Regions from separate parts of the Pseudomonas sp. MTM4 genome, predicted to be linked through region 1. Evidence: predicted binding sites of a transcription regulator. Region 1 holds the regulator's gene; each other region holds the start of a gene.
The links. Region 1 encodes sigma-54, which starts transcription at its own class of promoters, with help from an activator protein. Its sites were predicted from a motif close to ANTGGCATNNANNTTGCTNT; they were not measured.

Region 1 (7,919 bases):
TATCACGCTGTACGTCGGTCAGCGCAAGGGCTCGGCGAGTACCACCGGCAGCGGCGACGAGGCGATTCGCGAAACCGTGGCGGCGGCACTGGCGATCGCCAGGCATGCGTCGGAAGACGAATTCGCCGGGCTCGCCGATCCTGCTCTGATGGCTAAGGATGTGCCGAACCTGGACCTTTACCATCCCTGGAGCATTGCGCCGGATGAGGCGGTGGAGTTGGCCTTGAGCTGCGAGGCGGCGGCCTTCGCGGCTGATTCGCGCATTCGAAATGCAGACGGCACCAGCCTGAGCACCCACCAAGGGTGCCGCGGCTATGGCAACAGCAACGGCTTCATTGGCGCCTACTGCAGCACCCGCCACAGCCTGAGCAGCGTGATGATCGCCGAGTCCGATGGGCAGATGCAGCGCGATTATCACTATGACGTCAGCCGCGTCGCCAGCGATCTGGCCTCTGCCGAGTCGATCGGTCGTCGTGCCGCTGAGCGCGCCGTTCGCCGTCTCGGCGCTCGCCCCGTGCCGACGTGCGACGTTCCAGTGCTGTTCTCCTCGGAACTGGCGACTGGGTTGTTTGGGCATTTCCTCGCGGCGATTTCCGGCGGCAATATCTATCGCAAGTCTTCCTATCTGGAAGATGCGCTGGGCCAGACGCTGTTTCCCGAGTGGCTGAGCCTCGACGAGCGTCCGCACCTGCTGCGCGGGTTGGCCAGTTCGGCCTATGACAGCGATGGCTTGGCGACCTACGCCAAACCCTTCGTCGAGAATGGCAAGCTGCTTTCCTATGTGATGGGCACCTACTCCGGACGCAAGTTGGGAATGCCCAGCACGGCCAATGCGGGCGGCGTGCACAACCTTTTCGTCACCCACGGGGATGAGGATCAGGCTGCACTGATTCGCCGTATGGGACGTGGTTTGCTGGTCACCGAGTTGATGGGGCAGGGCTTGAACCTGGTCACCGGCGACTACTCGCGCGGTGCTGGCGGTTTCTGGGTCGAGAATGGTGAGATTCAGTTCCCGGTACAGGAGGTTACTATCGCCGGCAATCTGCGCGACATGTTCCGCCAGATCGTCGCGGTCGGCTGCGATGTCGAGACGCGTAGCAGCATTCACACGGGATCGGTGCTGATCGAGCGAATGAAGGTGGCGGGGAGTTAAAGCGGCAAGTTGAAAGCCGATAGCAGCTGGAGGCTGGCTGGGCGAAAAGAGGCTGTAAGGTTGAAGCGAGTAGTTTGAAAAGGCGCGGCTGGGCTCGGCACTGTTTCGCTTCCAGCCTTCCAGCTGCTCTATTCCCCTTCCTCGAAATAGTCTTCGATCAGTGCTATCAGCGCATCGACCGCCTCTTGCTCCTGCTCGCCCTCGGTGTGCAGGTGCAGGTTGGTGCCCTTGCTGGCCGCGAGCATCATGACCGCCATGATGCTTTTGCCATCAACGAGGGTGGCAGGACAACGGCCAATGCGGATGTCGCAGGGAAACCGGTTGGCGACGCCGACGAACTTGGCGGCTGCGCGGGCATGCAGGCCCAGCTTGTTGATGATGGTGATTTCGCACGAGGGCATGTGGGGTCCTAAGCCAGGTCGCGATGGCGTACCTGGACATTCTTCAAAGGTTCGCGCAGCGCCTGGCCGAGTCGCTCGGCCAGATAGACCGAACGGTGGTGCCCGCCAGTGCAGCCGATGGCGACCGTGACATAGGCGCGATTGCTGGCGGCAAAGCGCGGAAGCCATTTGCTCAAGTAGGCGAAGATGTCCTGAAACATCTCTTCGACATCCGCTTGTGTGGCGAGATAGTCGATGACGGGCTGGTCCAGCCCGGAAAAGTCGCGCAGATCGGCCTTCCAGTACGGATTCGGCAGGCAGCGCACATCGAACACGAGGTCGGCATCAACCGGCATTCCACGCTTGAATCCAAAGGACTCGAAGAGAAACGCCGTACCCGGTTCCGGCTTGTTCAGCAGGCGAAGCTTCAGCGTGTCACGCAATTGATAGAGGTTCAGATGCGTCGTGTCGACCTTGAGATCGGCGAGGTCGATGATGGGAGCCAGAAGCAGCTCCTCGTCACGGATAGCTTCGGCCAACGAACGATTCTGATTGGTCAGCGGGTGGCGCCGGCGGGTTTCCGAGAAGCGCTTGAGCAGTGTCTCGTCCGCCGCATCGAGGTACAGCACATCGCACTGGATATGCCGGGCACGGGCCTCTTCGAGCAACTCGGGAAAACGCTTCAACTGGCTGGGCAGGTTGCGCGCATCGATGGATACGGCGACCTGCGGCTGTATCAGCTCCGTATGCAGCAACGCCCGTTCCGCCAGTTCCGGCAGCAGTCCGGCGGGAAGGTTGTCGATACAGTAGAAGCCGTTGTCCTCGAGCACGTCGAGCGCGGTGCTCTTGCCAGACCCGGAGCGACCGCTGACGATGATCAGGCGCATGGCGGCGCGACGCCCGGCAGGATACGAGCGTGCTGGCATGAGCCTGGCTGCACGCTGTACTGTCGAGGTGGTTGGTGCAAGGTTAGGGACACGTCTCTTTCCTCACTCGTCGCAGGGCCAGCGAGATGGTTTCCGCTAGTGGCCGCTCTGAATATCAACGACGGTCTGATACAGATCCTGTCCCGTTCTGGCCTGGCGCAGACGCTCACGAACGTCCTCGCGATCGAGCATGCTAGCAATCTGGCGAAGCAGTTCGAGGTGTTCGTCAGTCGCCGCTTCCGGCACGAGCAGGACGAACAACAGATCGACCGGAGCGCCGTCGATGGCATCGAAGTCCACCGGATCATCCAGCCTCAACACCGCGCTGAGTGGCGAGGTGCAGCCGGGCATGCGGCAGTGCGGGATGGCGATCCCGTTGCCGAAGCCGGTCGAGCCTAGCTTTTCGCGGGCAACGAAGCTTTCGAAAATGGTTTGAGAATCCAGATCTGGAAGGTCTCGGCCAAGCACCTTGGCGATCTGTTCCAGTACGCGCTTCTTGCTGCCGCCCGGCACGTTCACGAGGGAACGTGCGGGGGTCAGGATGTTTTCTAGTCGGATCATGATGGGCTAGCGAGCTATTGCACCCTGGTTATGGTCGAGCTGTTTTTCTTTGTGCTTGATGAGCTGCCGATCGAGCTTGTCGGCAAGGAGATCGATTGCCGCGTACATGTCTTCATGCTCGGCATTGGCGACGACCTCGCGTCCGGCGACGTGCAGTGTGGCTTCGGCTTTTTGCTTGAGCTTTTCGACTTGGAGGATCACCTGAACGGCAATGATGCGATCGAAATGCCGTTCCAGTCGGCTGAATTTCTCTTCGACGTAGTTACGCAGGGCTTCTGTGATTTCCAGATGAAGTCCAGTGATGTTGGTTTGCATACTGCATCTCCTTTTTGCCACGTGCGATTGACGGGATGACCCGCCACCGGAAGAAATCGACCTGACATTTACATCAACCGCTTACGTTCGCTGGATGGTGCGATACCGAGTGATTCGCGGTACTTAGCGACGGTACGGCGTGCAACTTGAATCCCCTGTGCCTCCAGTAAACCAGCGATCTTGCTGTCGCTCAATGGCTTTTTCGGGTTTTCCGCAGCCACCAGTTTTTTGAGTATCGCCCGTATGGCGGTGGAAGAGCATTCGCCGCCCTCCGCCGTGCTGACATGGCTGGAGAAGAAGTACTTCAGCTCATAGATGCCGCGTGGCGTGTGCATGTACTTCTGCGTGGTGACTCGTGAGATCGTCGACTCATGCATGCCTACCGCCTCGGCGATGTCGTGCAGCACCAGCGGCTTCATCGCTTCATCGCCGTGCTCGAAGAAGCCGCGTTGATGTTCGACGATCTGCGTGGCGACCTTCATCAGCGTCTCGTTGCGGCTGAGCAGGCTCTTGATGAACCAGCGCGCCTCCTGAAGCTGGTTGCGCATGAAGGTGTTGTCGGCACTGGCATCGGCGCGTTTGACGAAGCCTGCGTACTGAGCGTTCACGCGCAGGCGGGGCATTGCCTCCTGGTTCAGTTCGACCAGCCAGCGGCCATTGTGCTTGCGCACGATCACGTCGGGCACGACATACTCCGGCTCGCTCGCTTCGATCTGCGAGCCGGGCCGTGGATTGAGCGTCTGGATCAGATCGATGACTTGGCGCAGCTCGTCTTCCTTGAGCTTCATGCGGCGCATCAGCAGGCTGTAGTCACGGCTGCCGAGGATATCCAGATGGTCGCTGACCAGCCGCACCGCCTCGCTTAACCACAGGGTTCGCTCCGGCAGTTGACGCAGTTGCAACAGCAGGCACTCGCGCAAGTCACGTGCCCCGATGCCAGCCGGTTCGAATTGCTGAATGCGGCGCAGCACCACCTCGATCTCGTCGAGTTCGATTTCCAGCTCTGGATCGAACGACTCGAGTACTTCCTCAAGGGTCTCGTCGAGGTAACCCTGTGGGTTGATGCAGTCGATCAATGTGGCTGCGATAAGGCGGTCTGTATCGCTCATCGGTGCGAGATTGAGCTGCCAGAGCAAGTGGCTCTGCAGGCTTTCACCGGCTGAGGTTCGAGTGGTGAAATCCCATTCGTCATCATCGCTGCTGGGCAGGCTGCTGGCGCTCGTCTGGTAGATGTCTTCCCAGGCGGTGTCCACCGGAAGCTCATCGGGAATGCGGTCACCCCAATCGCCTTCCTCGAGGTTCTCCACCGTGTTGATGGGTTCCTCGTAGTGATTGTCAGGCTCGCTCTGTTCGGTCGGCGTGCTTTCCGGCTTTTTCTCGATCGACTCGGCCATCGGATCGGAGTGATCGAAATCCTCTCCGTCCTCTTCACGCTCGAGCATGGGATTGGAATCCAACGCTTCCTGAATCTCCTGCTGGAGATCGAGCGTGGATAACTGGAGCAGTCGTATGGGTTGTTGCAGCTGCGGTGTCATCGTCAGCTGCTGGCCCATCTTCAGGACTAGCGATGGTTTCATGGCAGAGGACTTCGAACCTTGTTTGCCGGCGCAACCGCGCCTGTTCCGATTTCGCTGGCGCTGGCAGGCGCCAATGTAAGCAAATTATATGCCTGCCATCGAAGCTTTTGCCTAGTCCTGGGTGGCCGTCTCGGCGGAAAAAAATGACATCAGAGGCGGAATTCGTGCCCGAGGTAAACTTCCTTGACCAGCTGATTGGCCAAGATCGTCTCGGCGCCACCTTCGGCAATCAGTTGGCCATCGTTGACGATGTAGGCGGTTTCGCAGATGTCCAGTGTTTCGCGTACGTTGTGGTCGGTGATGAGTACGCCGATGCCTTTGGCCTTGAGATGGTGAATGATCTGTTTGATGTCGCCGACCGAAATAGGGTCGACGCCCGCAAAGGGCTCGTCTAGAAGAATGAACTTGGGCGCGGTGGCCAGGGCGCGGGCAATTTCGACGCGCCGCCGCTCGCCACCCGAGAGGCTCATGCCGAGGCTGTCGCGAATGTGGTGGATATGAAATTCCTGCAAGAGCCCTTCAAGCGCTTGCTGACGCCCGCTGCGATCGAGGTCCTTGCGGGTTTCCAGGATCGCCATGATGTTGTCGGTTACCGACAGTTTGCGGAAGATAGACGCTTCCTGCGGCAAGTAGCCGATGCCTGCGCGCGCGCGACCATGCATGGGCAGATGCGTGACGTCCTGTTCGTCGATCAGCACGCGGCCCTGATCGGCCTTCACCAGCCCGACGATCATATAGAAACAAGTGGTTTTCCCGGCGCCGTTCGGCCCCAGCAGACCAACGATCTGTCCGCTTCCAATGGACAGACTTACATCACGCACGACTTGGCGGCTTTTGTAACTCTTCGCCAGATGCTGGGCCTTGAGGGTCGCCATTACTCGGTCTGCTCCGCTGCCGGCTGATCTTTACTGCGCGGCTGAATCACCATGTCCACGCGCGGGCGCGGCGTGGTGACATCGGTATCGGTCGCACGGCCGGCATTGACGATCTGCCGCTGGGTGTCATAGACGATTTTTTCGCCTTCGAAGGTATTGCCTTCCTGAACGACTTTCGCCTGATCGATCAGGACGATGCGCTCGTTGGCTGCGAAATACTGGATGGTCAGGCCGTAAGCCTTGACGATCTCCTTGTCGACCGCAGGCTTCTGCTCATAGTAGGCGGGCTTGCCGATGGATGTGAATACCTCCACATCGCCATTTTCGTCCTGGGTGATCGTCACCGTATCGCCAGTGATCTTCATGGTGCCCTGGGTGATCACCACATCGCCGCGATATACGGCTACGCCCTGTCGATCATCAAGTTCCGCGGTATCCGCCTGGACGCGGATCGGCTGGTTGCGGTCTTCTGGAAGCGCATGTGCAGTCGTGCCAAGCAGAAAGATGCTCAAGCCGATCAGGAGGGGGAGGGTCTTAACGCAGCTCATGCTGGCCTCTTACATTGGATAGCAGGAGCATCCTGCCTTCATTCAGATACGCTTTCATGCCCGTGGCGGTAGTCACGCCGTTCGCGGCGACGATTCTAACGGGTTGGCGGGTCTCGGCATAATCCTTCTCGGGAAGCACCGTCATCCGGCTGGTGGTGACTATCGTCGGACGTCCCTCGGCGTCGTTGCGTTCGATCCTGACGTTATCGATCAGCTCGACTTCCTCGCCCTTCGGGCCGACTTCTCCACGCTCGCTGGTGATATGCCACGGCAACTCAGCGCCCCGATAGGAACGCAGATCGGGGCGGGTCAGCAGGCTGACATCGCTGGCCTTGACGTGCTCGACCTTCTCGGAGAACAGCACGTAGTTGCGCTTGCCATCCGGTTGATACTGCACGGTTCGTGAGTTGATGACGTAAAAGTCGATCGGCGATGTCTCGCCCTGTGTCACCGGAGCTTCCTGCATGAAGCTTTCGGGGCGAATGTTCCAGTAGCCGACAGCGATCAGTAACAGTGCGATCAGCAGCAGGACGGCAGGGAAGCGGATTCTGCTCAGCATTGGAACCTCTAGAGATAAGCGGCCTGGGCGGCTTCGAGGCTGCCCTGCGCGCGCATGATCAGTTCGCAGAACTCGCGCGCTGCGCCTTCGCCGCCGCGGGCGCTGGTCACACCATGGGCATGATCGCGGACGAAGGCGTCGGCGCTGGCGACGGCCATTCCCAGACCGACCCTGCGGATCACCGGCAGGTCCGGCAAGTCATCGCCTAGATAGGCCACTTCAGCGTAGTCGAGTCCGAGTTCGGCGAGCAGTTCATCGAGGACCACCAGTTTGTCCTCGCGTCCTTGGTAGAGATGCTGGATGCCGAGGTTCTGTGCGCGACGCTCGACCACTGGCGTCTTGCGACCGCTGATGATCGCGGTTCGCACCCCTGAATTGATCAGCATCTTGATGCCATGGCCGTCGAGTGTGTTGAATGTCTTGAATTCGCTGCCGTCGACGAGAAAGTACAGCTTGCCGTCCGTGAGTACACCGTCGACGTCGAAAATGGCCAGGCGAATGTCGCGGGCGCGCCGCAGTAGGTCGTTCACTTACATCACTCCCGCACGCAACAGATCATGCATGTTCAGCGCGCCGACCGGTCGGTCATTGTCATCGACCACCACCAGCGCGTTGATCTTGTTGTCTTCCATGATTCTCAGAGCTTCAGCGGCGAGCATGTCGGCGCTGGCGGTCTTGCCGTGGATGGTCATGACCTGATCGATGCTGGCCTGACGCACGTCGACGCCTTTGTCCAGCGTACGGCGCAGGTCGCCGTCAGTGAATATGCCGGCCAGACCGCCATCGGCCTCCACCACCGCCGTCATGCCGAGCCCTTTCTGAGTCATTTCCAGCAATGCTTCGCGTAATGGTGTGCCGCGCTTGACCTGGGGCAGACGATCGCCTGCGTGCATGACATGTTCGACCTTGAGCAGCAGGCGTCTGCCGAGTGCACCGCCCGGGTGCGAGAAGGCGAAATCCTCGGCGGTGAATCCGCGCGCTTCGAGCAGGGCGATCGCCAGGGCGTCACCGAGTACCAGGCTGAC
Region 2 (7,919 bases), 870 kb from region 1:
TTCGCAAAGCAAGAGGAACTGGCATGGCCGGTGTATTGGATTCGGTTAACCAGCGTACCCAGCTGGTGGGGCAGAATCGTCTGGAGTTGCTGCTGTTCAGGCTGGATGACAAGCAGCTCTATGGCATTAACGTGTTCAAGGTTAAAGAGGTGCTGCAGTGTCCTCGGCTCACCATCATGCCTCGGTCCAGTCCGGTTGTGCGTGGCGTGGCGAACATACGTGGCAGCACGCTTTCGATTCTCGATCTTTCCTTGGCTACCGGAAAACCTGCATTGCAGGACCTCTCCAATAGCTTCGCCATCATCGTTGAATACAACAACAAGGTGCTCGGGTTTCTGGTGCGATCGGTGGAGCGGATCGTCAATATGAACTGGGAGGCCATCCTGCCGCCGCCCAAAGGCGTTGGGCCTGATCACTATCTGACAGCTGTCACCCATGTGGATGGCCAGATGGTCGAAATCATCGACGTGGAAAAAGTGCTGGCCGAGGTGGCTCCCGTTTCGGAAGTGCTATCGGTTGGTATCGCGGACGAGGAAACCACCAGCAAGGCGTCATCCAGCCGGGTTCTGATCGTCGATGATTCCTCGGTTGCGCGGAAACAGATAATTCGTTGTCTACAGAATCTGGGAATCGAGGTGGTTGCACACAACGATGGCCGCCAGGCGCTGACCTACCTGCGAAAGTTGGTAGCAGATGGCAAGAAGCCATCCGAGGAATTCGTCATGATGATTTCAGACATCGAAATGCCTGAGATGGACGGCTATACGTTGACCACCGAGGTTCGTCAGGATCCGGCCATGCGGGATTTGCATATTCTGCTGCATACTTCACTCTCCGGTGTGTTCAACCAGAGCATGGTCAAGCGAGTCGGTGCGGACGATTTTCTCGCCAAATTTCAGGCGGACGATCTGGCCAACCGGGTGATAGAGCGAATCCGAACTACGGATAAGAATTGAGGCATGTCCTCTTCAATACGACTGGTGGGCCTTATCAGTGTCAGGTGATCCGGATTTCGATCAGTTCCGAGTGTTCCTAGAGAAGACGTGCGGCATTCTGCTGGGCAGCAACAAGCAGTACCTCGTAACCAGCCGGCTGAACAAGCTGATGGAGCAGCAGGGGCTCAGGAGCCTTGGCGACCTGGTCAGGAAAATTCAGGCCCAGCCACGCAGCGGTCTGCGTGAGCAGGTCGTGGATGCGATGACGACCAACGAAACGCTCTGGTTTCGCGATACCTATCCATTCGAAGTGCTTAGGAGTCGGACCTTGCCGGAGCTCCTGAAAACCGCGCCGGGTCAACGCCTGCGTATATGGTCGGCTGCCTGTTCCTCGGGGCAGGAACCTTATTCGTTGTCGATGACTGTCGACGAATATGAGCGCAGCAACCCCAGCCAACTTAAGTTGGCAGTTCAGATCGTCGCTACCGAGCTGTCTGGCACCATGCTTGCTGCAAGCAAGGCTGCGGAGTACGACAGTCTGGCTATCGCGCGGGGATTGTCGAGCGAGCGCTTACAGCGTTATTTCGACGTCAAGACACCAGGCCGTTGGGTTGTCAAACCAGCGATTCGAAACCGCGTCGAGTTCCGTGTTCAGAATCTGCTCGATAGCTATGCGGTGCTGGGGAAGTTCGACGTGGTGTTCTGCCGTAACGTGCTCATCTACTTTTCTGCGGATGTGAAGAAAGACATTCTTCGGCGTATTCACGCCACGCTGAAGCCGGGCGGATATTTGTTTCTCGGGGCATCCGAGGCGCTGAACGGGCTTCCTGAGTTGTACCAGATGATCCAATGCAGTCCAGGCATCATCTATAAGGCTAAGTAGGAACGGTCGATCCTGCAGCGTCGCAGCGAGGCGGCGGCAGAAATCTGTCGGTCATGAGTGAAGAGGCGGCAAAAACATGGAAAAGCTTTGCCGCTTTTGACGCATCGCTCCTGATGCGTTGCTATAAATCCCTTCTAAATCAGTTAATTATCGAAATGGCATGGCCTTTGCTGTTGGTTTGCTAAGCAGACTGTATCCGGCAGAGGGCCAGATCATGAGCATCAGTTTCGATAAAGCTCTGGGTATCCACGAAAAAGCACTTGGCTTTCGCGCTCAGCGTGCCGAGGTGCTTGCCAACAATATTGCCAACGCCGACACGCCTAATTATAAGGCCCGTGATCTGGAGTTCGGCAGCGTTCTGGCTGCCCAGCAGAGCAAAAACCAGGGCGAGTTCGGCGTCGCTGTCACCAGTAGCAAGCACATCGCGGCGCAAGGGTTTGAGATTGCCGATCCAGGCCTTCGATTTCGCACGCCGATGCATGCTTCGCTGGATCAGAACACTGTCGATGCACAGGTCGAGCAAGCCGCTTACGCCGAAAACGCCGTCGACTTCCAGGCAAGCTTCACCTTTCTCAACAGTAAATTCAGGGGGCTCATGAGCGCCCTGCGCGGCGAATAACAGGAGCGAAGCCCATGTCCCTTAGCAGCGTATTCAATATCGCCGGCAGCGGCATGAGTGCTCAAAGCACTCGCCTCAACACCATCTCCAGCAACATCGCCAACGCTGAGACCGTTTCGTCCAGCGTCGATCAAACTTACCGCGCCCGCCATCCGGTCTTCGCGACCATGTTGCAGCAGGCCAACGGTACGCCAAGCGGATCCTTGTTCGCCGAGCAGGATCAAGCTGGTGCCGGTGTTCAGGTGCTCGGCGTGGTGGAAGACCAGAGCGAGCTGCAAGCCCGTTACGAGCCCAACCATCCGGCTGCGAATGAAGAAGGCTACGTCTATTACCCGAACGTCAACGTCGTGGAGGAAATGGCGGACATGATTTCTGCCAGCCGGTCGTTCCAGACCAACGCCGAGTTGATGAATACGGCCAAGACCATGCTGCAGAAAGTTCTGACCCTAGGCCAGTAACCCTTACGAGAGATAGCCATGAGCACGACAGGCGGCGTCAGCGGTACCGGTTCGGTACTCGACCAATACCAGATCAAAGATCGCGAAGTAAAAAGCAACGATCTTGGCAAGAACGAGTTTCTTGAGCTGCTGGTAACTCAGCTGAACAACCAGAACCCTCTGGAACCTCAGGAAAACGGCGAGTTCATTGCACAGTTGGCCCAGTTCAGTACGGTCGAAGGTGTGGAGAAACTGAACTCAAGCATGGAAACCATGCTATCGGGCTATCAGTCATCCCAGGCGCTACAGGCGTCGTCGCTGGTTGGCCGCAAGGTGATCGTGCCCACCGACAAGGCCGTCGTCGATACCAGCGAAACCTTCAAGGCCAGCCTGGTATTGCCGACGACCAGCAGCAACGTGTCGGTCAACGTTTATGACAGTGCCGGCACGGTGGTCAACCGGATCAACATGGGCCAGCAGGAAGCCGGAAACGTTTCGTTCATGTGGGACGGCAAGGATTCGAGCGGCAATACCTTGCCGCCTGGAACCTACCGATTCGAAGCACAAGCCACCTATCAAGGCGAGACCAAGGGTTTGTACACCTTGCTCCCAGCCAACGTAGACAGCGTCACGCTCGGACAGAACGGCGGGGAGCTGATGCTCAACCTGGCCGGTGTTGGCAGCATTGGGCTGTCTCAAGTCCAGGTCATTGGTCAGTAACTGCCGGCACACCCGGTAACAGGAGCAATTCATGTCGTTCAATATCGGCCTTAGCGGCATGCGTGCCGCCAGCAAAGACCTCAACGTTACAGGTAACAACATCGCTAACGCCGGAACTGCTGGCTTCAAGCAGTCACGTGCAGAGTTTGCGGATGTGTATGCCTCGTCCGTACTCGGAACTGGTAAGAATCCCCAGGGCAGCGGCGTGTTGCTTGCGAACGTGTCGCAGCAATTCAACCAGGGCAACATCAACTACACGCAGAATGCGCTGGACCTGGCGATCAATGGCAACGGGTTCTTTCAGGTCAGCAATAACGGTGCGCTGAGCTATACCCGCGCCGGTTATTTCGGAACGGATAAAGAGGGCAATCTGGTCGATAACTTCGGCTACAACCTTCAGGGTTACTCGGTCGACGGTAATGGCAATATCCAGACAGGGCGTGTGAGCGACCTGAAGATCCAGACGGCCAGCCAGGAGCCTAAGGCGACGACGACAATCGCCCAAGGTTTCAACCTGAATTCGACCAATACCCAGCCGGTCAATACGCCATTCAATCCGGCAGATCCGCTGACCTATAACTCGTCGACCTCGACCAACATCTATGACGAGCAAGGCAATGCTCATGTCATGACGCAGTACTTCGTTAAATCGCCCACGTCTAACTCCTGGCAAATGAACGTACTGATTGATGGGCGTAACCCAGCAATGCCTATCGCCACACCGGGCGATCCGTCTGCCGTCCCGCCAGTAGCTGCTTGGAGCGGCACCGAGCCAGCTTCAGTAACGCTTGAGTTCAGCCCTTCTGGCAGTTTGATCACCCCGGCTGACGGCAGCATGGCGCTTAACGGCTGGCAGCCTGCCATCCAGAACAGTGACGGTACTTGGTCACTGAACAATGCGGCGCCTGCGGGCGGATTGAACATGACGTTGGATATGCGTGGCTCCACCCAGTACGCCAGCGCGTTTGCGGTTAATAGCGTAAGTCAGGACGGCTATACCACGGGCGAGCTTGCCGGCCTTGAGATTGGGGAAACAGGTGAGATCTTTGCTCGCTATACCAACGGCCAATCCAAAGTGCAGGGCCAGATCATCCTGGCCAACTTCGCCAACGTTCAGGGTTTGACCCCAGTAGGCAAAACCCAGTGGGTACAGTCGTTCGAATCCGGCGAACCAGTGCGCAACCCGCCAGGCAGCGGCACGTTGGGCTCGTTGCAGGCCGGCGCCTTGGAGGATTCCAACGTCGAGCTGTCGGACCAGTTGGTCAACCTGATCGTGGCGCAGCGCAACTACCAGGCGAACGCCAAGACAATCGAAACCGAAAGCGCGATCACCCAGACGATCATCAACTTGCGTTGACGAGTCGCAGCGGCAGTCGCTGCATGGCGGAATTCTGCCGCTCCGTCTAACAAAAGGCCCTTCGGGGCCTTTTCTTTTCTCTAAATCTCTGCAAATCAGTAGCTTAAGCGCCTTTTGGTGGTTGGCATGCGCATTGCTTCCGAGAAGGTATGGAACGGTCAAGCGTCAATTCACGCGTCTCGGAGGTTCGATGGACAAGATGCTCTATGTAGCCATGACGGGTGCGAGCCAAAACGCTCGTGCTCAGCAGGCTCATGCCAACAACCTGGCAAATATCTCGACTACCGGCTTCCGTCGTGACTTTGAGCAAGCGCGTTCAATGCAGGTGTTCGGCGACAGTTTTCCGGCACGCGTCTATGCCATGACCGAGCGTCCAGGCACGGATTTCAGTGCCGGCACGTTGCAGGAAACGGGTCGAGATCTGGACGTGGCGGTCGAGGGCGAGGGCTGGATCGCGGTGCAAGCGCCCGACGGCAGCGAGGCCTATGCCCGTACCGGCAGCCTGAATATCGACACGCTCGGCATGCTGCGCACCGGCGACGGTTTGCCGGTGCTCGGCAATGCCGGGCCGATTGCCGTGCCGCCGGAAGAGAAAGTGGAGATCGGCGCCGACGGGTCCATCAGCATTCGTGCGCTCGGAGAAGATCCGAATGTGGTGGTGACGGTCGACCGTCTCAAGCTCGTCAACCCCGATCCAAAGCAGTTGGAAAAGGGCACCGATGGTTTGATCCGGATGAAGGACGGCCAGCCCGTCGAGGCTGACGCCGCGGTTCGCGTGACGTCCGGTTTTCTCGAGGCGAGCAACGTCAACGCGGTGGCGGAGATGACATCGATGCTGGCGCTGTCCCGGCAGTTCGAGCTTCACGTGAAAATGATGCGTACCGCCGAAGAAGACAGTGCCGCTGCGGCCCGAGTCTTGCAACTCAGCTAGTAAACAACGCGCTGCGCCCGAATACCGGCGTACGAGGAGAAGAGCATGCTTCCAGCACTGTGGGTGAGTAAGACGGGTTTGTCCGCCCAGGACATGAACCTGACGACCATTTCCAACAACCTGGCCAACGTTTCCACCACGGGCTTCAAGAAAGACCGCGCCGAATTCCAGGATCTGCTGTATCAGATCCGGCGGCAGCCAGGTGGCCAGTCGACCCAGGACAGCGAGCTTCCGTCCGGCCTGCAGCTGGGTACCGGTGTTCGCATCGTCGGCACGCAGAAGCAGTTCACTGCCGGCAGCCTGCAGACTACCGAGCAGCCGCTCGACATGGCGATCAATGGCCGCGGCTTCTTCCAGGTGCTGCTGCCCGACGGCACCGTGTCCTACTCGCGTGACGGTAGCTTCCATCTGAACGCCGACGGCCAGATCGTGACCTCCAACGGCTATGCGCTGGAGCCGGCGATTGTCGTACCGCCGGAAACCCAGACCTTCACGGTCGGCGAGGACGGCACCGTCTCGGTTACCACACTCGGCAACCCGGCGCCGCAAATCATCGGCAACCTGCAGACCGCCGACTTCGTCAACCCGGCAGGCCTGCAGGCCATGGGTAGCAACCTGTTCCTGGAAACCGCCGCAAGCGGTGCGCCGCAGGTCAGCACGCCCGGCCTGAACGGACTGGGCACGGTGCTGCAGAACACTCTGGAAAACTCCAACGTCAGTGTCGTCGAGGAGCTGGTGAACATGATCACCACTCAGCGCGCCTACGAGATGAACTCGAAAGTCATCTCCACGGCCGATCAGATGCTGTCCTTCGTTACCCAGCAGCTGTAACAGCTGTCAGCCGCTGGATTGAGGTGAATATGCGCCGCTTGTTGATTGTTCTTCCGCTGATGTCCGCTGTGGTTCTGACCGGTTGCGTGGCGCCAGCCCCGAAGCCTAATGACCCGTACTACGCGCCGGTCCTGCCGCGTACGCCGCTGCCGGCTGCGCAAAACAACGGCGCCATCTATCAGGCGGGTTTCGAAACCAATCTGTACGACGATCGGAAGGCCCATCGGGTCGGTGACATCATCACTATCACGCTCAACGAGCGGACCCAGGCGAGCAAGAATGCCAATTCCCAGATATCCAAGGAGAGCAGCGCCAATATCGGGCTCGGCTCGTTGTTTGGCGGCGCCGTATCGATGGCCAACCCGTTGACCGGCAACGCCATGAACCTGGGCGCCGAGTACGACGCGGCGCGTGATACTTCCGGCTCCGGCCAGGCAGGGCAGAGCAACAGCCTGTCCGGCTCGATCACCGTCACGGTGTCCGACGTGCTGCCAAACGGCATCCTGGCGATTCGCGGTGAGAAGTGGATGACACTCAACACGGGCGATGAGCTGGTGCGCATTGCCGGCCTGGTGCGCGCGGACGACATCGCCACCGACAACACCGTGCCGTCGACCCGTATCGCCGATGCCCGCATCACCTATTCCGGCACCGGCGCCTTCGCCGATGCCAGTCAGCCCGGTTGGCTGGATCGTTTCTTCATCAACCCGTTGTGGCCGTTCTAAGCAGGTGCAGGCAATGAAACTGTTCAGCTCATTCGTAGTTGCCTTGCTGTGCCTGGTAGCCGTTCCGGCCCAAGCCGAGCGGCTCAAGGACATCGCCACCATTCAAGGTGTTCGTAGCAACCAGTTGATCGGATACGGCCTGGTGGTCGGCCTCAATGGCAGTGGCGACCAGACCACCCAGACGCCGTTCACGGTGCAGACGTTCAACAACATGATGGCGCAGTTCGGCATCAAGGTGCCGGCAGGTGGCAACGTTCAGCTGAAGAACGTCGCGGCCGTGTCCATTCATGCCGATCTGCCGCCCTTCGCCAAGCCGGGCCAGACCATCGATATCACCGTTTCGTCGATCGGTAACGCCAAGAGCCTGCGCGGCGGCAGCCTGTTGATGGCGCCACTCAAGGGTATCGACGGCAACGTCTACGCCATTGCCCAGGGCAACTTGGTGGTGGGTGGTTTTGATGCCGGCGGCGCGGACGGTTCG
Region 3 (7,919 bases), 590 kb from region 1:
CTCGGTAAAACTCGCCGTCGGCGAGCACGCGCAGCAGGCGGGTCTGGGTGTCGGCCGGCATGTCGCCGATCTCGTCGAGAAACAGGGTGCCGCCATCGGCCTGTTCGAACCGCCCACGGCGTTGGTTGGCGGCGCCGGTAAAGGAGCCTTTTTCGTGGCCGAATAGCTCCGACTCCATCAGGTCCTTGGGAATCGCCGCCATGTTCAGCGCGATGAACGGGGAAGCGGCACGCGGGCTGTGGCGATGCAGGGCATGGGCGACCAGTTCCTTGCCGGTGCCCGACTCGCCGTTGATCAGCACGGTGATGTTGGAGTGGCTGAGGCGACCGATGGCGCGAAAGACCTCCTGCATCGCCGGCGCCTCGCCGATGATTTCCGGCGTGTGGTGGCGGCTGACGGGCTCCTTGAGCTGCTCCTGTTCCTGCGCGTGCTGGTGGGCGCGCTTGACCAGCGACACCGCATCGTCGACATCGAATGGCTTGGGCAGGTATTCGAATGCGCCGCCCTGGTAGGACGCCACCGCGCTGTCGAGGTCCGAGTGGGCGGTCATGATGATCACCGGCAGACGCGGATAGTGCTCGCGAATCTGCGACAGCAGGTCCAAGCCACTGATACCCGGCATGCGGATGTCGGAAATGATCACATCCGGTTGCTGCCGCGCCAGTCGGCTCAGCATGCCATCGGCGCTGTCGAAGCTCTGCGTGGCCATGCCTTCCTGCTGCAGCGCCTTTTCCAGCACCCAGCGGATGGAGCGATCATCGTCGACGATCCAGACGTTTTCACTTTGGCTCATGCTGATGGGCTCCTTGTTCCAGCGGCAGGAAGATCGAGAACGCGGTGTGCCCCGGATGGCTCTCGCATTCGATCAGGCCCTGATGCTGACTGATGATGTTCTGGGTGATCGCCAGCCCGAGGCCGGTGCCATCGGGACGCCCGCTGACCATTGGGTAGAAAAGCGTGTTCTGCAGTTCGGCGGGGATGCCCGGGCCGTTGTCGATGATTTCGATGCGCGTCACCAGGCGGTGGCGGACGTGCCCGATGGTAAACTGACGCAGTGTGCGGGTACGCAATGTCAGGCGGCCTAACCCCAGTTCCGTCTGGCCGGCAAGTGCCTGCATGGCGTTGCGCATGATGTTGAGCACGGCCTGGATCACCTGCTCGCGGTCGAGCAGCACCTCGGGAATGCTCGGGTCGTAGTCTCGCACCAAAATGAGGCGGCCTTGGCTTTCTGCTTCGATCAGGCTGGCGACATGTTCGAGCACTTCGTGAATGTTGGTCATCGTCAGGGATGGCAGCTTGTTCGAGCCGAGCATCCGGTCGACCAGGTTCCGCAGGCGGTCGGCCTCTTCGATGATTACCTCGGTGTAGTCCTTCAGGTGTTCCTCGGGCAACTCCCGCGCGAGCAGTTGCGCCGCGCCACGGATGCCGCCGAGCGGGTTCTTGATCTCGTGGGCCAGGCCGCGGACCAACATTCGGGTGGTCTCGTGGGTGGACAGTTGCGCTTCTTCCTTGGTGATGCGCAGCAGTCGATCACGCGGCAGCACCTCCAGCAACAGCATGGTTTCCTGGCGGGTCAGCATCGGCGTGACCGCGTAATCCACGGTCAGCGTCTGGCCGTTGGTAGAGGTCAGCGTTGCCTCGCGCTTGGTAAAGGGGTGCGCCTGTTCGACAGCCTGGCGCAGGGCCGCCAGCGCTTCGGGCGACTCGGTGAAAAGTTCGCTGATGAACTGGCCGTGGCTACGCTGGCCACTAACCGCCAGGAGCATCTCCGCTGCCGGATTCATGTATTCCAGACGCAAGCGCGAGTCGAGCAGCAGGGTCGCGGTGGTCAGGTTTTCGATCAGCAGGCGCTGTATGGCTTCGTTGATCATGGCTGTCTGCATCCGATAGGTCGTACGGGAAATGCAAGAAGCAAACCAAAGCGCCCTTTTTTACACAGGCGCCATTTGCCCGGACGCTCCAAAGCAGAGCATGGCAGAGAGACGGTAGGGCAAGTACGGCCGATACCACTTATGCACCATTTAGGTGCATAGGATGATCACAGAAAGGGCACGAAGGGAATATCTTTCTTTTCCTCGGGTTTGTCCTTCAGCGGACATTCGGGCCGCACGCCGTAATCGGCCTTTTTGCAGGGATTGACCATACGCCGCTGCGCAAGAGAGGTGCGCAATAGATGAAAGGTGCGAGGTGGGCTGCTTTGCAGTGTCTGCCCCTTGTCATCGACAACCTCCACGATCAGCTGGTGGCTGCCGCGGTCGATGTTCCCCAGTGCGAAGGTGGGTTCGATGGTGGCCGGCGCGATCGGGCTTCCATCGAGCAGCAGGCGGTAGAGGTGGCCGGGCTGCAAGGCGGGATCGCTAGTGACGCTGACGGACAGTTCGCCGGCATTGTTGCGCAGCGTGGTGTCGTGCTCAGGCTGGACGATTTCGAGCAACCGGTAAGTAAATTTGTTTTCGCGCGGCGCCTTGTCTGGCGTGGCTGGTGGCGCCGTCGGCTGAGCGGGCATGCTGTTGATTGATCTGGAATCGACCGATTCGGCCGCGCGGCCACCGGGACGGTCGGTGAATACGCGATTGCCCTGTTCATCTATGTAGGTGTAGATGCCGGCGCTGACGGGCAGCGCCAGCATCGACAGCAGGCCGAACAGGCCGAGGAGGGCTTTCATCTGCGTCCCGGATTGGACGTATGCACGCGTTGTACCGTGAATTCCTTAGCGCTGCGCTGCACGACTCGTTCGCCGCTGAGCACCTGAACCTCCACCACATGCGTGCCTCGGTCGACATTGTTCAGCTGCAGCGCAGTGCTTGCACTCGGCTCCGCCTGGGGTATGCCGTCGAGCAGAAAGCGGATCTGGTGTCCCTGGCGCAGTGATGGGTCGAGCTGGGCCGTGACGACGAACGTGCCGTTATTGGCGCGCAGCGCCTGTTCATCGGGTATGCCGCCGATGGAAAGAGTCTGGTAGGGCTGCTGGCTGCGGTCCTCGTCACGTTCGAGCGGAGGAGGGGGCGGCGGCGTGCGGATATCGACCGTATTGGCTGGCGGCAGCTCGACGGTGTCGACTGCGACGCCTTCTGGCGGCTGGTTGGTAAATACCGTGTTGCCCTTTTCATCGGTGTATTTGTAGATCTGCGCCAAGGCTGGCGCCGTGATGAGCAACAACAGGCTGAGCAATGCAAGGCGCATGGGAAGCTCCTCGGGTAAAGGTGCTGCAAGCCTTGCACCACTGATGTCGGCAGGCAAGCGTGATCAGCGCGAATTGGGAGCGGCCTCAACCTGACATCGTTGGCGGGAGTCTTGGGCCGTGTTGCACAGTGACCGAGCGGCGATCGGAAGGAAGAACGATCAGTGGCGGGACTAACAACAAGGCCTCCCGAAGGAGGCCTTGTTGTCATGCGCAGGCTGGGATCAGACGCTGTAGTACAGGTCGTATTCCAGCGGATGCACGAAGGTGCGGACCTTGATTTCTTCCTCGCTCTTGAGCTCGAGGTAGGCATCGATGAAGTCGTCGCTGAACACGCCGCCCTTGGTCAGGAACGCGCGGCCCTTGTCGAGTTCTTCCAGGGCTTCCTTCAGGCTGCCGCAAACCTGCGGGATCAGCTTGCCTTCTTCCGGCGGCAGATCGTAGAGGTTCTTGTCAGCGGCATCGCCAGGGTGAATCTTGTTCTGGATGCCGTCCAGGCCAGCCATCAGCAGTGCGGCGAAGCACAGGTAAGGGTTGGCAGCCGGATCCGGGAAGCGCGCTTCGATACGGCGGGCTTTCGGGCTGGAAACGTACGGGATACGGATCGAAGCGGAGCGGTTGCGAGCCGAGTAGGCCAGCATGACAGGTGCTTCGAAGCCAGGGACCAGACGCTTGTAGGAGTTGGTCGACGGGTTGGTGAAGCCGTTCAGGGCCTTACCGTGCTTGATGATGCCGCCGATGAAGTACAGGGCGGTTTCGGACAGGCCGGCATAGCCTTCGCCGGAGAAGGTGTTCTTGCCATCTTTGGAGATGGACATGTGCACGTGCATACCCGAGCCGTTGTCGCCGTACAGCGGCTTCGGCATGAAGGTCGCGGTCTTGCCGTAGGCATCGGCGACGTTGTGTACGCAGTACTTCAGAGTCTGAACTTCGTCAGCCTTGGCAACCAGGGTGTTGAACTTCACACCGATTTCGTTCTGGCCGGCAGTCGCCACTTCGTGGTGGTGAACTTCGATGACCAGGCCCATTTCTTCCATGGCGTTGCACATGGCAGTACGGATTTCATGGTCGTGGTCGCACGGCGGAACAGGGAAATATCCGCCTTTGACGGCAGGGCGATGGCCCTTATTGCCGCCTTCGACGTCCTGGTCGGTCATCCAGGAACCCTGCTCGGAGTAGATCTTGAACATCGAGCCGGAGATATCCGACTTGAACTTCACTTCGTCGAAAATGAAGAACTCCGGCTCCGGGCCGACGAATACGGTGTCGCCGATACCGGTGGACTTGAGGAATTCTTCGGCGCGCTTGGCGATGGAGCGCGGGTCGCGGTCGTAGCCCTGCATGGTGCTCGGCTCGACGATGTCGCAGACCAGGATCAGGGTCGGTTCTTCGGTGAACGGATCCAGCACGGCGGTTTCGTCGACCGGCATCAGGATCATGTCGGAAGCTTCAATGCCCTTCCAGCCATGGATGGAGGAGCCGTCGAACATCTTGCCATGTTCGAAGAAGTCTTCATCGTGAGCATCACGAGCCGGAATGGTGACGTGGTGCTGCTTGCCCTTGGTGTCAGTGAAGCGCAGATCAATCCACTTCACATCGTAATCTTTGATCAGTTGAAGCGACTTCGACATGGTGTTCTCCAAATAGTGGAAGCGCTGACAGGGGATGCTTCCGAAGCAGGGTGAAGCCGGGCGGCGATGTTCCGCCAAGGCAACCTGCCTCACAAGAGAGCAAATTGCATGCCAGTGCTCCGTCTTGGGTCCGGGCGCCTGAAATTGAAGGGCTGTTGTAACCGTGGGTGTCCCGGTGATGCGTGCTGTCCGCTTTGTGCACTTATTTGGTGCGTCGCTTTCTGGCTTTGTTCAATTTAAGTGCAATCGTACGGCTGGAGAAAACTGACTAAAGCTTGATCAGTTCCGCTATACTCCGCCCCCCTCTTTTTACGCCATATCGGCGCGCGCTGTTACATGAAGCTGATCGTCAAGGTTTTCCCCGAAATCACCATCAAGAGCCCACCGGTGCGCAAGGGCTTCATTCGTCAACTGGCGAAGAACATCCGCACCGTGCTGCGCGACCTCGATCCCGAACTGCGGGTGGAAGGCGTGTGGGACAACGTCGAGGTGGAAACCGTGCGTAGCGAGCCAAAGCTGCTGCGCGAGATGATCGAGCGCCTGCGCTGCACGCCGGGCATCGCTCACTGCCTGGAAGTCCATGAGTACCCGCTGGGCGATCTGGACGATATCGTCGAGAAGTGCAAGGCGCACTTCGCCGATCGGCTAGCCGGCAAGATATTCGCCGTTCGCTGCAAGCGCGCCGGCAAGCATCCCTTTAGCTCGATGGACGTCGAGCGCCACGTCGGCAGCGAGCTACGACAGCAGTGCGGTGCCGCCGGTATTTCGCTGAAAGCGCCGGAAATCGAAGTGCGGATGGAAATTCGCGACCAGCGTCTGTTCGTCATCCATGCTCAGCATGACGGCATCGGCGGCTATCCGCTGGGTGCGCTGGAGCAGACCCTGGTGCTGATGTCCGGTGGTTTCGACTCCACCGTTGCGGCTTATCAAATGATGCGCCGCGGGCTGATGACCCATTTCTGCTTCTTCAACCTCGGCGGTCGCGCCCATGAACTGGGGGTGATGGAAGTCGCCCACTATCTATGGAAGAAATACGGCAGCTCGCACCGCGTGTTGTTTATCAGCGTGCCGTTCGAAGAGGTGGTCGGCGAGATTCTGAAGAAAGTCGACAACAGCCAGATGGGCGTGGTCTTGAAGCGCATGATGCTGCGTGCTTCCACGCAGATCGCCGAGCGCCTGCACATCGATGCGCTGGTCACCGGCGAGGCGATTTCCCAGGTTTCCAGCCAGACGCTGCCCAATCTCTCGGTGATCGACTCGGCCACCGACATGCTGGTGCTGCGCCCGCTGATCGCCGCGCACAAGCAGGACATCATCGATACCGCGTTCGAGATCGGCACCGCCGAGTTCGCCAAGAACATGCCCGAGTATTGCGGCGTGATCTCCAAGAACCCGACTACCCGCGCCAAGCGCTACCGCGTCGAGCACGAAGAAAAGCAATTCGATATGCAGGTGCTCGAGCGCGCTCTGGAGAACGCCCGCCAAGTCGCCATCGATCGCGTGATCGACGAGCTGGGGCAGGATATTCAGGTAGAGGAAGTAATCGAGGCGACGGCCAGCCAAGTCATTCTCGACATCCGTCACCCCGATGCCGCCGAGGACGAACCTCTGCAACTGCAGGGCATCGAAGTGCAAACACTGCCGTTCTATGCGCTTAACAACCGATTCAAGGAACTGGATGTGAACCGCCAGTACCTGCTGTATTGCGATAAAGGTGTCATGAGTCGCCTGCATGCTCATCATCTGCTGAGCGAGGGACATGTCAATGTGCGCGTTTATCGTCCGAGCTAAACAGCCCGGCCTGCTGGGCGGCAGTATCCGCCACCGCCCTCCCGACCCGCTTCGTGGCTGTATTGCCGCGACATGCCATTAACGATCTGCACTTTCTTTCATCCGTTTTTTCGCGTTGGCCGCTCGATGCATTTGCAGAGCAGCCCGACCCAACTACGAGACCACTACTGTGATCGAGAATCTACGTAACATCGCCATCATCGCTCACGTTGACCATGGCAAAACCACCCTGGTCGATGCCCTGCTGCGTCAATCCGGCACCCTGGAGCGCAACGAGCTCAACGACGAGCGCGTGATGGACAGCAATGACCAGGAAAAGGAACGCGGCATCACCATCCTGGCAAAAAACACTGCCATCAAGTGGAGCGGCTACAACATCAACATCGTCGACACCCCCGGCCACGCCGACTTCGGCGGTGAGGTCGAGCGCGTCATGTCGATGGTCGACTCGGTGCTGCTGGTGGTGGACGCCCAGGACGGCCCGATGCCGCAGACTCGTTTCGTGACGAAGAAAGCATTCGAAGCCGGCCTGCGTCCGATCGTGGTGATCAACAAGATCGACCGTCCGGGCGCGCGTCCGGACTGGGTCATGGACCAGATTTTCGACCTGTTCGACAACCTGGGCGCCACCGACGAGCAACTGGACTTCCAGGTGGTGTATGCCAGCGCCCTGAACGGCATTGCCGGTCTGGATCACAGCGACATGGCCGAAGACCTGACCCCGCTGTACCAGGCCATTGTCGACCACGTCCCGGCCCCGAACGTCGATATCGACGGCCCGTTCCAGATGCAGATCTCGGCGCTGGACTACAACAGCTTCCTCGGCATCATCGGTGTGGGCCGCATCGCCCGCGGTCGCGTCAAGCCGAACACCCCGGTCACTGCCATCGACACGCAGGGCAAGAAGCGTAACGGCCGTATTCTCAAGCTGATGGGTCACCATGGTCTGCACCGCGTCGACGTCGACGAAGCCACCGCAGGCGACATCGTCTGCGTCAGCGGTATGGATGAGCTGTTCATCTCCGACACCCTGTGCGACCAGAACAACGTCGAAGCGATGAAGCCGCTGACCGTTGACGAGCCGACCGTTTCCATGACCTTCCAGGTCAACGATTCGCCGTTCTGCGGCAAGGAAGGCAAGTTCGTCACCAGCCGTAACATCAAGGAGCGCCTGGACAAGGAGCTGCTGTACAACGTGGCCCTGCGCGTCGAAGAAGGCGATTCGGCCGATAAGTTCAAAGTCTCCGGTCGCGGCGAGTTGCACCTGTCGGTACTGATCGAAACCATGCGTCGTGAGGGCTTCGAGATGGCCGTGG
Region 4 (7,919 bases), 1.8 Mb from region 1:
ATGCCGCGGCCGATGACGTTGGCGCCGGATTTCGGGTCCTTATTGGCGATGGCGTACACCTGCTCGCCGGTCTCGGTGTCGGGCAGGTGGAACAGCGCCACCTGCTCGCCATCGATCCAGGCGACCACGCCTGAATTGGCGACCAGATCGCGGCGGCTGCATAGTGCCCGCCAGCTTGCGGATTCAATCGATTGCATGCGTACGGCGTTGGGCTGGCTCATCAGAGCACCTCCTCGGTTACGGGAATCAGGTGGAGTTCGGACGCGTGCACCGGACGGCGCTGGCCGCGTTCCTTGACGAAATGAATATCCGGGTCGCCGCGCTGGTCGTTGACGAACGTGCGGAAGCGCTTGAGCTTTTCCGGGTCATTGATGGCGTTGGCCCATTCGCATTCGTAGCGGTCAACCACCAGCTGCATCTGCGCCTCGAGCTCGGCGGCGAGATTCAGGCTGTCGTCGATGATGACGTCCTTGAGATAGTCGAGGCCGCCTTCGAGCGACTCGCGCCAGACCGAGGTGCGCTGCAGCTTGTCCGCGGTGCGGATGTAGAACATCAGGAAGCGGTCGATGTAGCGCACCAGGGTCTCGTCATCCAGATCGGTGGCGAACAGCTCGGCGTGGCGCGGACGCATGCCGCCGTTGCCGGCTACGTACAGGTTCCAGCCGTTCTCGGTGGCGATCACGCCGATGTCCTTGCTCTGCGCCTCGGCGCATTCGCGGGTGCAGCCGGAGACGCCGAACTTGATTTTGTGCGGCGAACGCAGGCCCTTGTAGCGGTCCTCCAGACGCAGCGCCATGCCGACGCTGTCCTGCACGCCGTAGCGGCACCAGGTGCTGCCGACGCAGGATTTCACCGTACGCAGGGATTTACCGTAGGCGTGGCCCGTCTCGAAGCCCGCTTCGATCAGCTCGCCCCAGATATCCGGCAGCTCGTGCAACTGAGCGCCGAACAGGTCGATGCGCTGGCCACCGGTGATCTTGGTGTAGAGATCGTATTTCTTGGCCACGGCACCCAGGGCGATCAGTTTGTCCGGAGTGATTTCACCGCCGGCGATGCGCGGCACCACCGAGTAGGTGCCGTTCTTCTGCATGTTCGCCATGAAGGTGTCGTTGGTGTCCTGCAGCGGAATCAGGCCTGGATCGGTGATCGGCTTGTTCCAGCAGGAGGCGAGGATAGAACCCACCGCCGGCTTGCAGATGTCGCAGCCGGTATGGCCGCGGCCATGCCTGGTCAGCAGCTCGTCGAAACTGATGATGCCCTCGACGCGGACGATGCCGTACAGCTCCTGGCGAGTGTGGGCGAAGTGTTCGCAGAGGCTCTTGTCGACCTCGACACCGCGGGCCATCAGCTCGTGCTCGAAGACTTGCTTGAGCAGCGCACTGCAACCGCCGCAGCCGGTGCCGGCCTTGGTGGCGGCCTTCAACTCGCCGAGGTCGGTGATGCCGGCGTCAACCTGGCAGCACACCGCGCCCTTGCTGACGTTGTGGCAGGAGCAGATGGTCGCCGTGTCGGGCAGGGCATCGGCGCCCAGGGTCGGCGCGCCGTCAGAGAGCGGCAGGATCAGGCTGGACGGATCGGCCGGCAGTTTGATGCCGTTCTGCGCGTATTGCAGCAGGGTGTCGTAGTAGCTGTTGTCGCCGATTAGCACAGCGCCAATGACGCGCTTGCCATCTTCAGACAGCACCAGGCGGCGGTAGCTGGCGTTGGCTTCGTCGATAAAACGGTAGCTCTTGGCGCCCGGCGTCGCGGCATGCGCATCGCCGATGGAGCCGACGTCGACGCCGAGCAGCTTGAGCTTGGTCGACATGTCCGCACCGCTGAAAGGCTGGTGCGGCTCGCCGGTGAGAAGCGCGGCGACGTTGCGCGCCATGGTGTAGCCCGGCGCAACCAGGCCGAAGACCATGCCGTTCCAGGAAGCGCATTCGCCGACGGCGAAGATCGAAGGGTCGCTGGTGCGGTAGTCGGCGTCGATCACTACGCCGCCACGCGGGGCTATTTCCAGACCGGCGCTACGGCCAAGCGCATCCTGCGGGCGGATACCGGCGGAGAACACGATGAGGTCGGTCTCAAGGAATTCGCCATCGTTGAAGTTCATCCGGTAGGCGTACTCCTCGCCGATGACGATCTCCTGCGTGGCACGCGAAAGATGCACGCCTACGCCCAGCGCTTCGATGCGGGCCTTGAGTGCAGCGCCGCCTTCTTCGTCCAGCTGTACCGGCATCAGGCGCGGGGCGAACTCCACCACATGGGCTTCGAGCCCGAGCGATTTCAGCGCATTGGCCGCTTCCAGACCGAGCAGTCCGCCACCGACGACTACGCCGCGTTTGGCGTTGCTGGCGGCGGCGCGAATGGCATCGAGGTCATCAAGGGTGCGGTAGACCAGGCGCGAGTTGCCTTCGGCACCTGGAATCGGCGGCACGAAGGGGTAGGAACCGGTCGCCAGGATCAGCTTGTCGTACGCCTTGCGGCCTTCGCTGGTGACCACTTCCTTGCGCTCTCGGTCGATCTCCAGCACTTGTACACCGAGGTGAATATGCACGCCGTGAGCGGCGTAATAGTCGGCTTCGCACATGGCGAGGGAGTCGGCATCCCGGTCGCCAAAGTATTCGGACAGATGAACACGATCATAGGCGCGCTGGCGCTCCTCGCCGTACACGTGCAGCTGGTACTGGCCCAGCGCGCCGCGCTCGATCAGTTGCTCGACGCAGTGATGACCCACCATGCCGTTGCCGATGATGACCAGCGTTTCACTCTTGATCGGGGTGACGATTGCGTTCATGACCGGTTCCTCCGTCGATGCCGCGTTGCGGCGCCGTCGTACAAAAACAAAAAAGGCGCCTGGAGCTGTCGGCAGCTCCAGGCGCCTTTGCCTGGTAATTCAAGAGTTGTGGGGGTGATGAATCGAGCGTCGTTGCCCGTAGCACCCGTCCCGTGCCTTTCGCGGCTGATGGTCATCGTTGACCGGCGGGAGGCTCTGCCGAATCGGTCGGCAGGCTTTGCATGTGGCATAGCAGGTTGCGTGCCAGCGACGGGTGAGATGTCAGGGCGGAGAGAGCCGCTGCCAAAGTGTTGGTGGGCTGAAGCCCACCCTACGGCACTGGAAGGCTCATGTAGGGTGGGCTTCAGCCCGCCGATAGCGCTAACGGCAGACACGTCAGGTTCCGCTTGCCAAAGCGCGGCGCTGACCCACAAGGGTGCGGTGCTCGCTCCACGTTCCCTTTTTTGGGGCGATACGCAGAGCGTTGTCATTTCGGCCGAGCTAACCTGGAGCGGATTCGAACCTTGCGCTGCGGGTTCGGTCAGTACCCACCTTAAAGCACTGCAGCCTAACCGCTGTTACATGTCCAATATCCGGTCAATCGTGGAGATCACTTGAACAAGGTCGTCGAACAACCCCTGTTGCTGGGCATGATGCGTCTGATGCAATACCCCGACCTGGCGCAGCCGAAAGCATTGCTGAGCTTTCTCGAGCGCTGCGTCGAACGTGGCGTGAGCGCTTTCGATCACGCTGACATTTATGGCGGCGGCGAATGCGAGGCGCATTTTGGTGCCGCTTTGAAATTACGCCCGGCGTTGCGCCAGCAGATTCAGTTGATTGGCAAGGCCGACATCGTGCCGGCAGCGCAGGACAGGTCGCGCTGGGGCGTCAAGCATTACAACACCCAGGCTGCGTATCTCACCGAGGCGGTCGAGGGTACCCTGAAGCGCTTGGGTGTCGAGCGCCTGGACGGCTTCCTGCTGCATCGGCCGGACCCTTTGCTGCAGGTCGATGAGGTTGCCCGGGCGCTGAACGACCTGGTCGGCAGCGGCAAGGTTGGTTGGCTCGGCGTATCCAATGCCGAGTTGCTGCACTGCCAAACGCTGGCGCGCGAACTGCCCCTGCGCTGCAACCAGATCGAGTTGTCGCTGCAAGCCCAGGAGACCGTATGGGACGGGCGCCTGCATGCCATGGAAAGTGAGGGCCTGCATGTGCTGGCATGGTCACCGTTGGCAGGTGGCCGTTTCAGCCCGGCGCTACAACAGGCGCTTGAAGAGGTCGGCGCGGCATCGGGCGCTACTGCCAATCAGGTCGCGCTGGCCTGGTTGCGCAAGCTGCCCGGCAAGCCAGTGCCCATCCTCGGCAGCCTGCGTTGGGATCGAATCGAGGAAGCCCTGGAGGGCGCCGAGCTGCGGCTGGATACTCAGGCCTGGTTCTATCTCGCTCAGGCGGCACGTGGACATGAGGTGGCCTGAGACGCCAGCTTGAGACCGAGTTGCATCGTGCAACTGAGTGGTCTAGCGTCAGCTTGCCGACGCTGCGTCAGTTTTAGCCATATTCCTGACACAGTCGCTTCCTAAGGTTGTTCTCCGATGCCAGAGCGTCGTGCATGTCGCGCGGCGCTGGCTCCGACCGGATGGAGACACTGACTCATGCGAATCCCGAAGCCGCTGGTCGTGGCGCTTGCCGCTGCGATCTCCGCCCCTGCGATGGCCGCCAACAACACCTTGGTAGGCTGGGCGATGATGCCCGCCGACACCTTTTCCGACGGTCCGACATCGGGTCAGATGGCCAGCGCCAACCCTTACGGCACCTTTGCGCCACCGTATGAGAATCGCCAGCCGGTGCAGGGCTTTTCCGCAGTGCTGCCGGGTGCGGATGAAAACAGCTTCATATTCATGACCGACAACGGCTTCGGTGGGCAGACGAACTCCGCCGACACGCTGTTGCGGCTCTACAGCGTGCGGCCCGATTTCCGTACCGCCAACGGCGGCAGCGGCAAAGTCAGTGCGAGCGACTATCTCAGCGGTGCGCCACTGGCTCGCTTCACCCACACGTCGCGCCTCACGCTTAACGACATCAACCAGAAGCTTGAGCTGCCGATCCAGGCCGATTACCGCTTTTATTACAACGACGGTTCCAAGCCACGCGTCGATAGTGCAATCGATTTCGGCCGCCTGCTGACGGGCGCTGACCTGGACATCGAATCGGTGCGCCGAGACAAGAATTGCGCGATGTGGTTTGGCGACGAGTTCGGGCCATACCTGATCAAGACCGATGCGTCGGGCACCGTCACTCGCAGCGCTATCTCACTGCCCGGTGTCTACGCGCCGCAGCATGCCGATGTGGTTGCGGGGCGAGCAACCGCCAACCTGGGCGGGTCCGGCGGTTTCGAAGGCATGGCGATCAACCCTCGCGGGGACCGGCTGTACGCGCTGCTGGAAAAGGCCGTCAGCGGTGATGCGGCCGGTACCTTGCGTATCAACGAGTTCGACATCGATCAGGAGCGCTACACCGGTAAGGTGTTCTTCTACCGCCTGCAGGAACCCGAACACGCCATCGGTGACATGACTGCGATCGATGAGACGCGATTCCTGATCATCGAGCGCAACAACGCAACCGCCACCAACGGCGCTCCGTTCAAGAAAATCTACCTGATCGAAACCCGCGGTGTCGCCAGTGGCGGGGAAGTGCGCAAGACCGAAGTCGTCGACCTCATGCAACTGGCCGATCCCGATGACCTGAACGGCGACGGGCAACGGACATTCACCTTTCCCTACGTGACCATTGAAAGCGTGTTGCCACTGGATTCGCGTACTCTGCTGGTGACCAACGACAACAACTTCCCGGGCGGCGGCGGGCGCGCACTGGCGGCGGACGTCACCGAGTTTCTGAAGATCCGCCTGGCTAATCCGATTCCTGGCGTCCGTCCGCCGCACCAGCAGCAGGCGAGAGATGCTCGCCGTTGCGATGTGTCGGCTGGGCTGAGCCAGGGCTGATTTGGTTTGAGGCGTAGGCGAGGGCTTTCCTGAAGACCACGCAGCGCTCAACAACAACTGTCCGGCGCTCACCGAGGCAGGGCGGACTTTTAGCTCACCAGGGAAAGCGCCGCGGCAGCAATGCCAGTTGGCAATGTCTAACGCGTAGGGTGGGCTTTAGCCCACCAAAATAAAGCGCCGCGGCAGCGGCAGGCTACTCAGGCATCGCCCACCTGCACCACCAGCTTGCCGAAGTTCTTGCCTTCAAGCAGCCCGATGAATGCCTCGGGTGCGTTTTCCAGCCCTTGCACAATCTGCTCGCGGTACTTGATCTTGCCCTCGGCATACCAGGCGCTCATGTCTCGGGCGAACTCGTCATAGCGATGGCCATAGTCGTTGAAGATGATGAAACCCTGCATGCGCATACGCTTTTTCAGGATGGTATCGAGTAGCAACGGCAGACGGTCCGGCCCGTCCGGCAGGTCGGTGCTGTTGTACTGCGCGACTACGCCACACACCGGCACTCGCGCGCTGGTGTTGAGCAGCGGTAGCACCGCATCGAATACCTTGCCACCCACGTTCTCGAAATAAATGTCGATGCCGTCAGAGCATCGCTCGGCCAATTGCTGGGCGAAATCGTCGGCGCGATGGTCGACGCACGCGTCGAAACCGAGCGTCTGCACGGCATGACGGCATTTTTCGGGACCGCCGGCAATGCCCACCACACGACAACCCCTCAGCTTGCCGATCTGGCCAACCGTGGCGCCGACTGGCCCGGTGGCGGCCGCCACCACCAGCGTTTCTCCGGGTTTCGGCTGGCCGATGTCGAGCAGCCCCATGTAAGCGGTAAAGCCCGGCATGCCGAGCACGCCCAAGGCATGGGAGGGGTGCTGCATTTCGCGACCGAGCTTGAGCAACCCTTCGCCGCCCGACAGGGCATAGTCCTGCCAGCCGTTGCCGCTGAGCACCCAGTCATCTTCCTGATAATCAGGGTGACGGGACTCGACGACCCGGCAGACCGTACCACCGACCATGACATCGCCCACTTCCATCGGTGGTGCGTAGGACGGCCCGGCGCTCATTCGGCCGCGCATGTAAGGGTCTAGCGAGAGATAGACGGTGCGCAACAACAGCTGACCGTCTTCGGGGCTCGGCACCGGGCTGGTTTCCAAGCTGAAGTTGTCCGGCGTGGGTGCGCCGTTAGGGCGTGAGGCGAGGCGAATGCTGCGGTTGTGTTGCGATTGCTGGGTCATCGCGGTCTCCAATGGATCGTCAGGGCAGTTCAAGGTGGGAGCGTGTGGGGCGCGTGATGTTCCATCGATACGGAGAACAGCAGCGGGTGTACGTAGAGGGCGAGGGGGATCAAGAGCCCCAAAATAGAACCGCCCCCATCGAGGGGGCGGCTACATCGCCGATAAAGCGCTACGCAGCGACGTCAGACGTCGAGCCAACCTTCATCGCGGAAGCTGTTGAACTCGTATTGGTTCCAGTCGCCGCCATTCGATTCACCCGGTGTCGCGGATTTGTGGTTTCGGCTGCGCGAGCAGGGTCAACGAAGCGAAGCGCCTTCGGGCTTGCACACCAGCAAGGCGATTGGTCCACCAGCGGAATATTTGCCCGGCACGCGCATGACCGCTTGCTCGTTAGGGCTGATCGAAACCGCCGGGGTCGCCGTCATCACGGTTTCTTCAGGCAAGGCGTGAAACTGGCACGAGGCTATTTCCTGGCTGCGATTGGTCACCTTGATGGCCGGGACGCCCTTCAGATCGACCTTGCTCGAGGACGCTTCCGGCACACCAAGTTCTTCCAGTTCGAGGTCCATGCCGTTCAAGCGTGTGGTTACCAAGGGTTCTTGCCCGAGGGCAGGGAGCGCGAACGCCAGACTGACCAAGGTCAATAAAGATCTTTTCATTCTGCTTCTCCGTCTTGGCTATCTATTTATGTGAACAGGGCTGACGCGTTGAGTTCGGGTCGCGTATGGGACGTCTGCGCGGAGTCCGTGTTGGCTGCGTCGAACGAGGCGTAACGTGATGGCGGCTTTGTGTAACCGAGTCCAGCGTGAGGGTTAGCCGGCCCGTTGCGTCTGCTGCTCAACAGGCCAGGCGTACGGCTGAAAGCGTTTGGCCACATTTCGTTGCACTTTACTGAACCCCGTTCTTCCTCCTAGGTCAGAGCTGAGCGCC

Region 2: a site for sigma-54 is predicted at 1,973-1,992, ahead of flgB (flagellar basal body rod protein FlgB). Genes of this name have one in related genera too.
Region 3: a site for sigma-54 is predicted at 4,909-4,928, ahead of glnA (glutamate--ammonia ligase). Genes of this name have one in related genera too.
Region 4: a site for sigma-54 is predicted at 3,008-3,027, ahead of nirB (nitrite reductase large subunit NirB). Genes of this name have one in related genera too.

Annotation. Positions count from the first base shown of each region.
Region 1 is NZ_CP048411.1:3,908,566-3,916,484, forward strand. It holds gene pmbA (metalloprotease PmbA) at 1-1,153, shown strand, start outside; gene GYM54_RS17950 (HPr family phosphocarrier protein) at 1,282-1,554, opposite strand; gene rapZ (RNase adapter RapZ) at 1,563-2,420, opposite strand; gene ptsN (PTS IIA-like nitrogen regulatory protein PtsN) at 2,556-3,020, opposite strand; gene hpf (ribosome hibernation-promoting factor, HPF/YfiA family) at 3,027-3,335, opposite strand; gene GYM54_RS17970 (RNA polymerase factor sigma-54) at 3,404-4,912, opposite strand; gene lptB (LPS export ABC transporter ATP-binding protein) at 5,062-5,787, opposite strand; gene lptA (lipopolysaccharide transport periplasmic protein LptA) at 5,787-6,335, opposite strand; gene lptC (LPS export ABC transporter periplasmic protein LptC) at 6,322-6,894, opposite strand; gene GYM54_RS17990 (HAD family hydrolase) at 6,903-7,424, opposite strand; gene GYM54_RS17995 (KpsF/GutQ family sugar-phosphate isomerase) at 7,425-7,919, opposite strand, start outside.
Region 2 is NZ_CP048411.1:79,613-87,531, forward strand. It holds gene GYM54_RS00455 (chemotaxis protein CheV) at 24-956, shown strand; gene GYM54_RS00460 (protein-glutamate O-methyltransferase CheR) at 994-1,818, shown strand; gene flgB (flagellar basal body rod protein FlgB) at 2,033-2,437, shown strand; gene flgC (flagellar basal body rod protein FlgC) at 2,452-2,895, shown strand; gene flgD (flagellar hook assembly protein FlgD) at 2,914-3,594, shown strand; gene flgE (flagellar hook protein FlgE) at 3,626-4,951, shown strand; gene flgF (flagellar basal-body rod protein FlgF) at 5,142-5,882, shown strand; gene flgG (flagellar basal-body rod protein FlgG) at 5,928-6,713, shown strand; gene flgH (flagellar basal body L-ring protein FlgH) at 6,743-7,438, shown strand; gene GYM54_RS00500 (flagellar basal body P-ring protein FlgI) at 7,452-7,919, shown strand, end outside.
Region 3 is NZ_CP048411.1:3,316,609-3,324,527, forward strand. It holds gene ntrC (nitrogen regulation protein NR(I)) at 1-793, opposite strand, end outside; gene glnL (nitrogen regulation protein NR(II)) at 780-1,871, opposite strand; gene GYM54_RS15395 (DUF4124 domain-containing protein) at 2,039-2,629, opposite strand; partial or broken gene GYM54_RS15400 (DUF4124 domain-containing protein) at 2,583-3,183, opposite strand; gene glnA (glutamate--ammonia ligase) at 3,406-4,812, opposite strand; gene thiI (tRNA uracil 4-sulfurtransferase ThiI) at 5,149-6,603, shown strand; gene typA (translational GTPase TypA) at 6,773-7,919, shown strand, end outside.
Region 4 is NZ_CP048411.1:1,020,084-1,028,002, reverse strand. It holds gene nirD (nitrite reductase small subunit NirD) at 1-221, opposite strand, end outside; gene nirB (nitrite reductase large subunit NirB) at 221-2,779, opposite strand; gene GYM54_RS04555 (aldo/keto reductase family oxidoreductase) at 3,409-4,233, shown strand; gene GYM54_RS04550 (esterase-like activity of phytase family protein) at 4,411-5,757, shown strand; gene GYM54_RS04545 (NADP-dependent oxidoreductase) at 5,955-6,989, opposite strand; gene GYM54_RS04540 (hypothetical protein) at 7,286-7,648, opposite strand.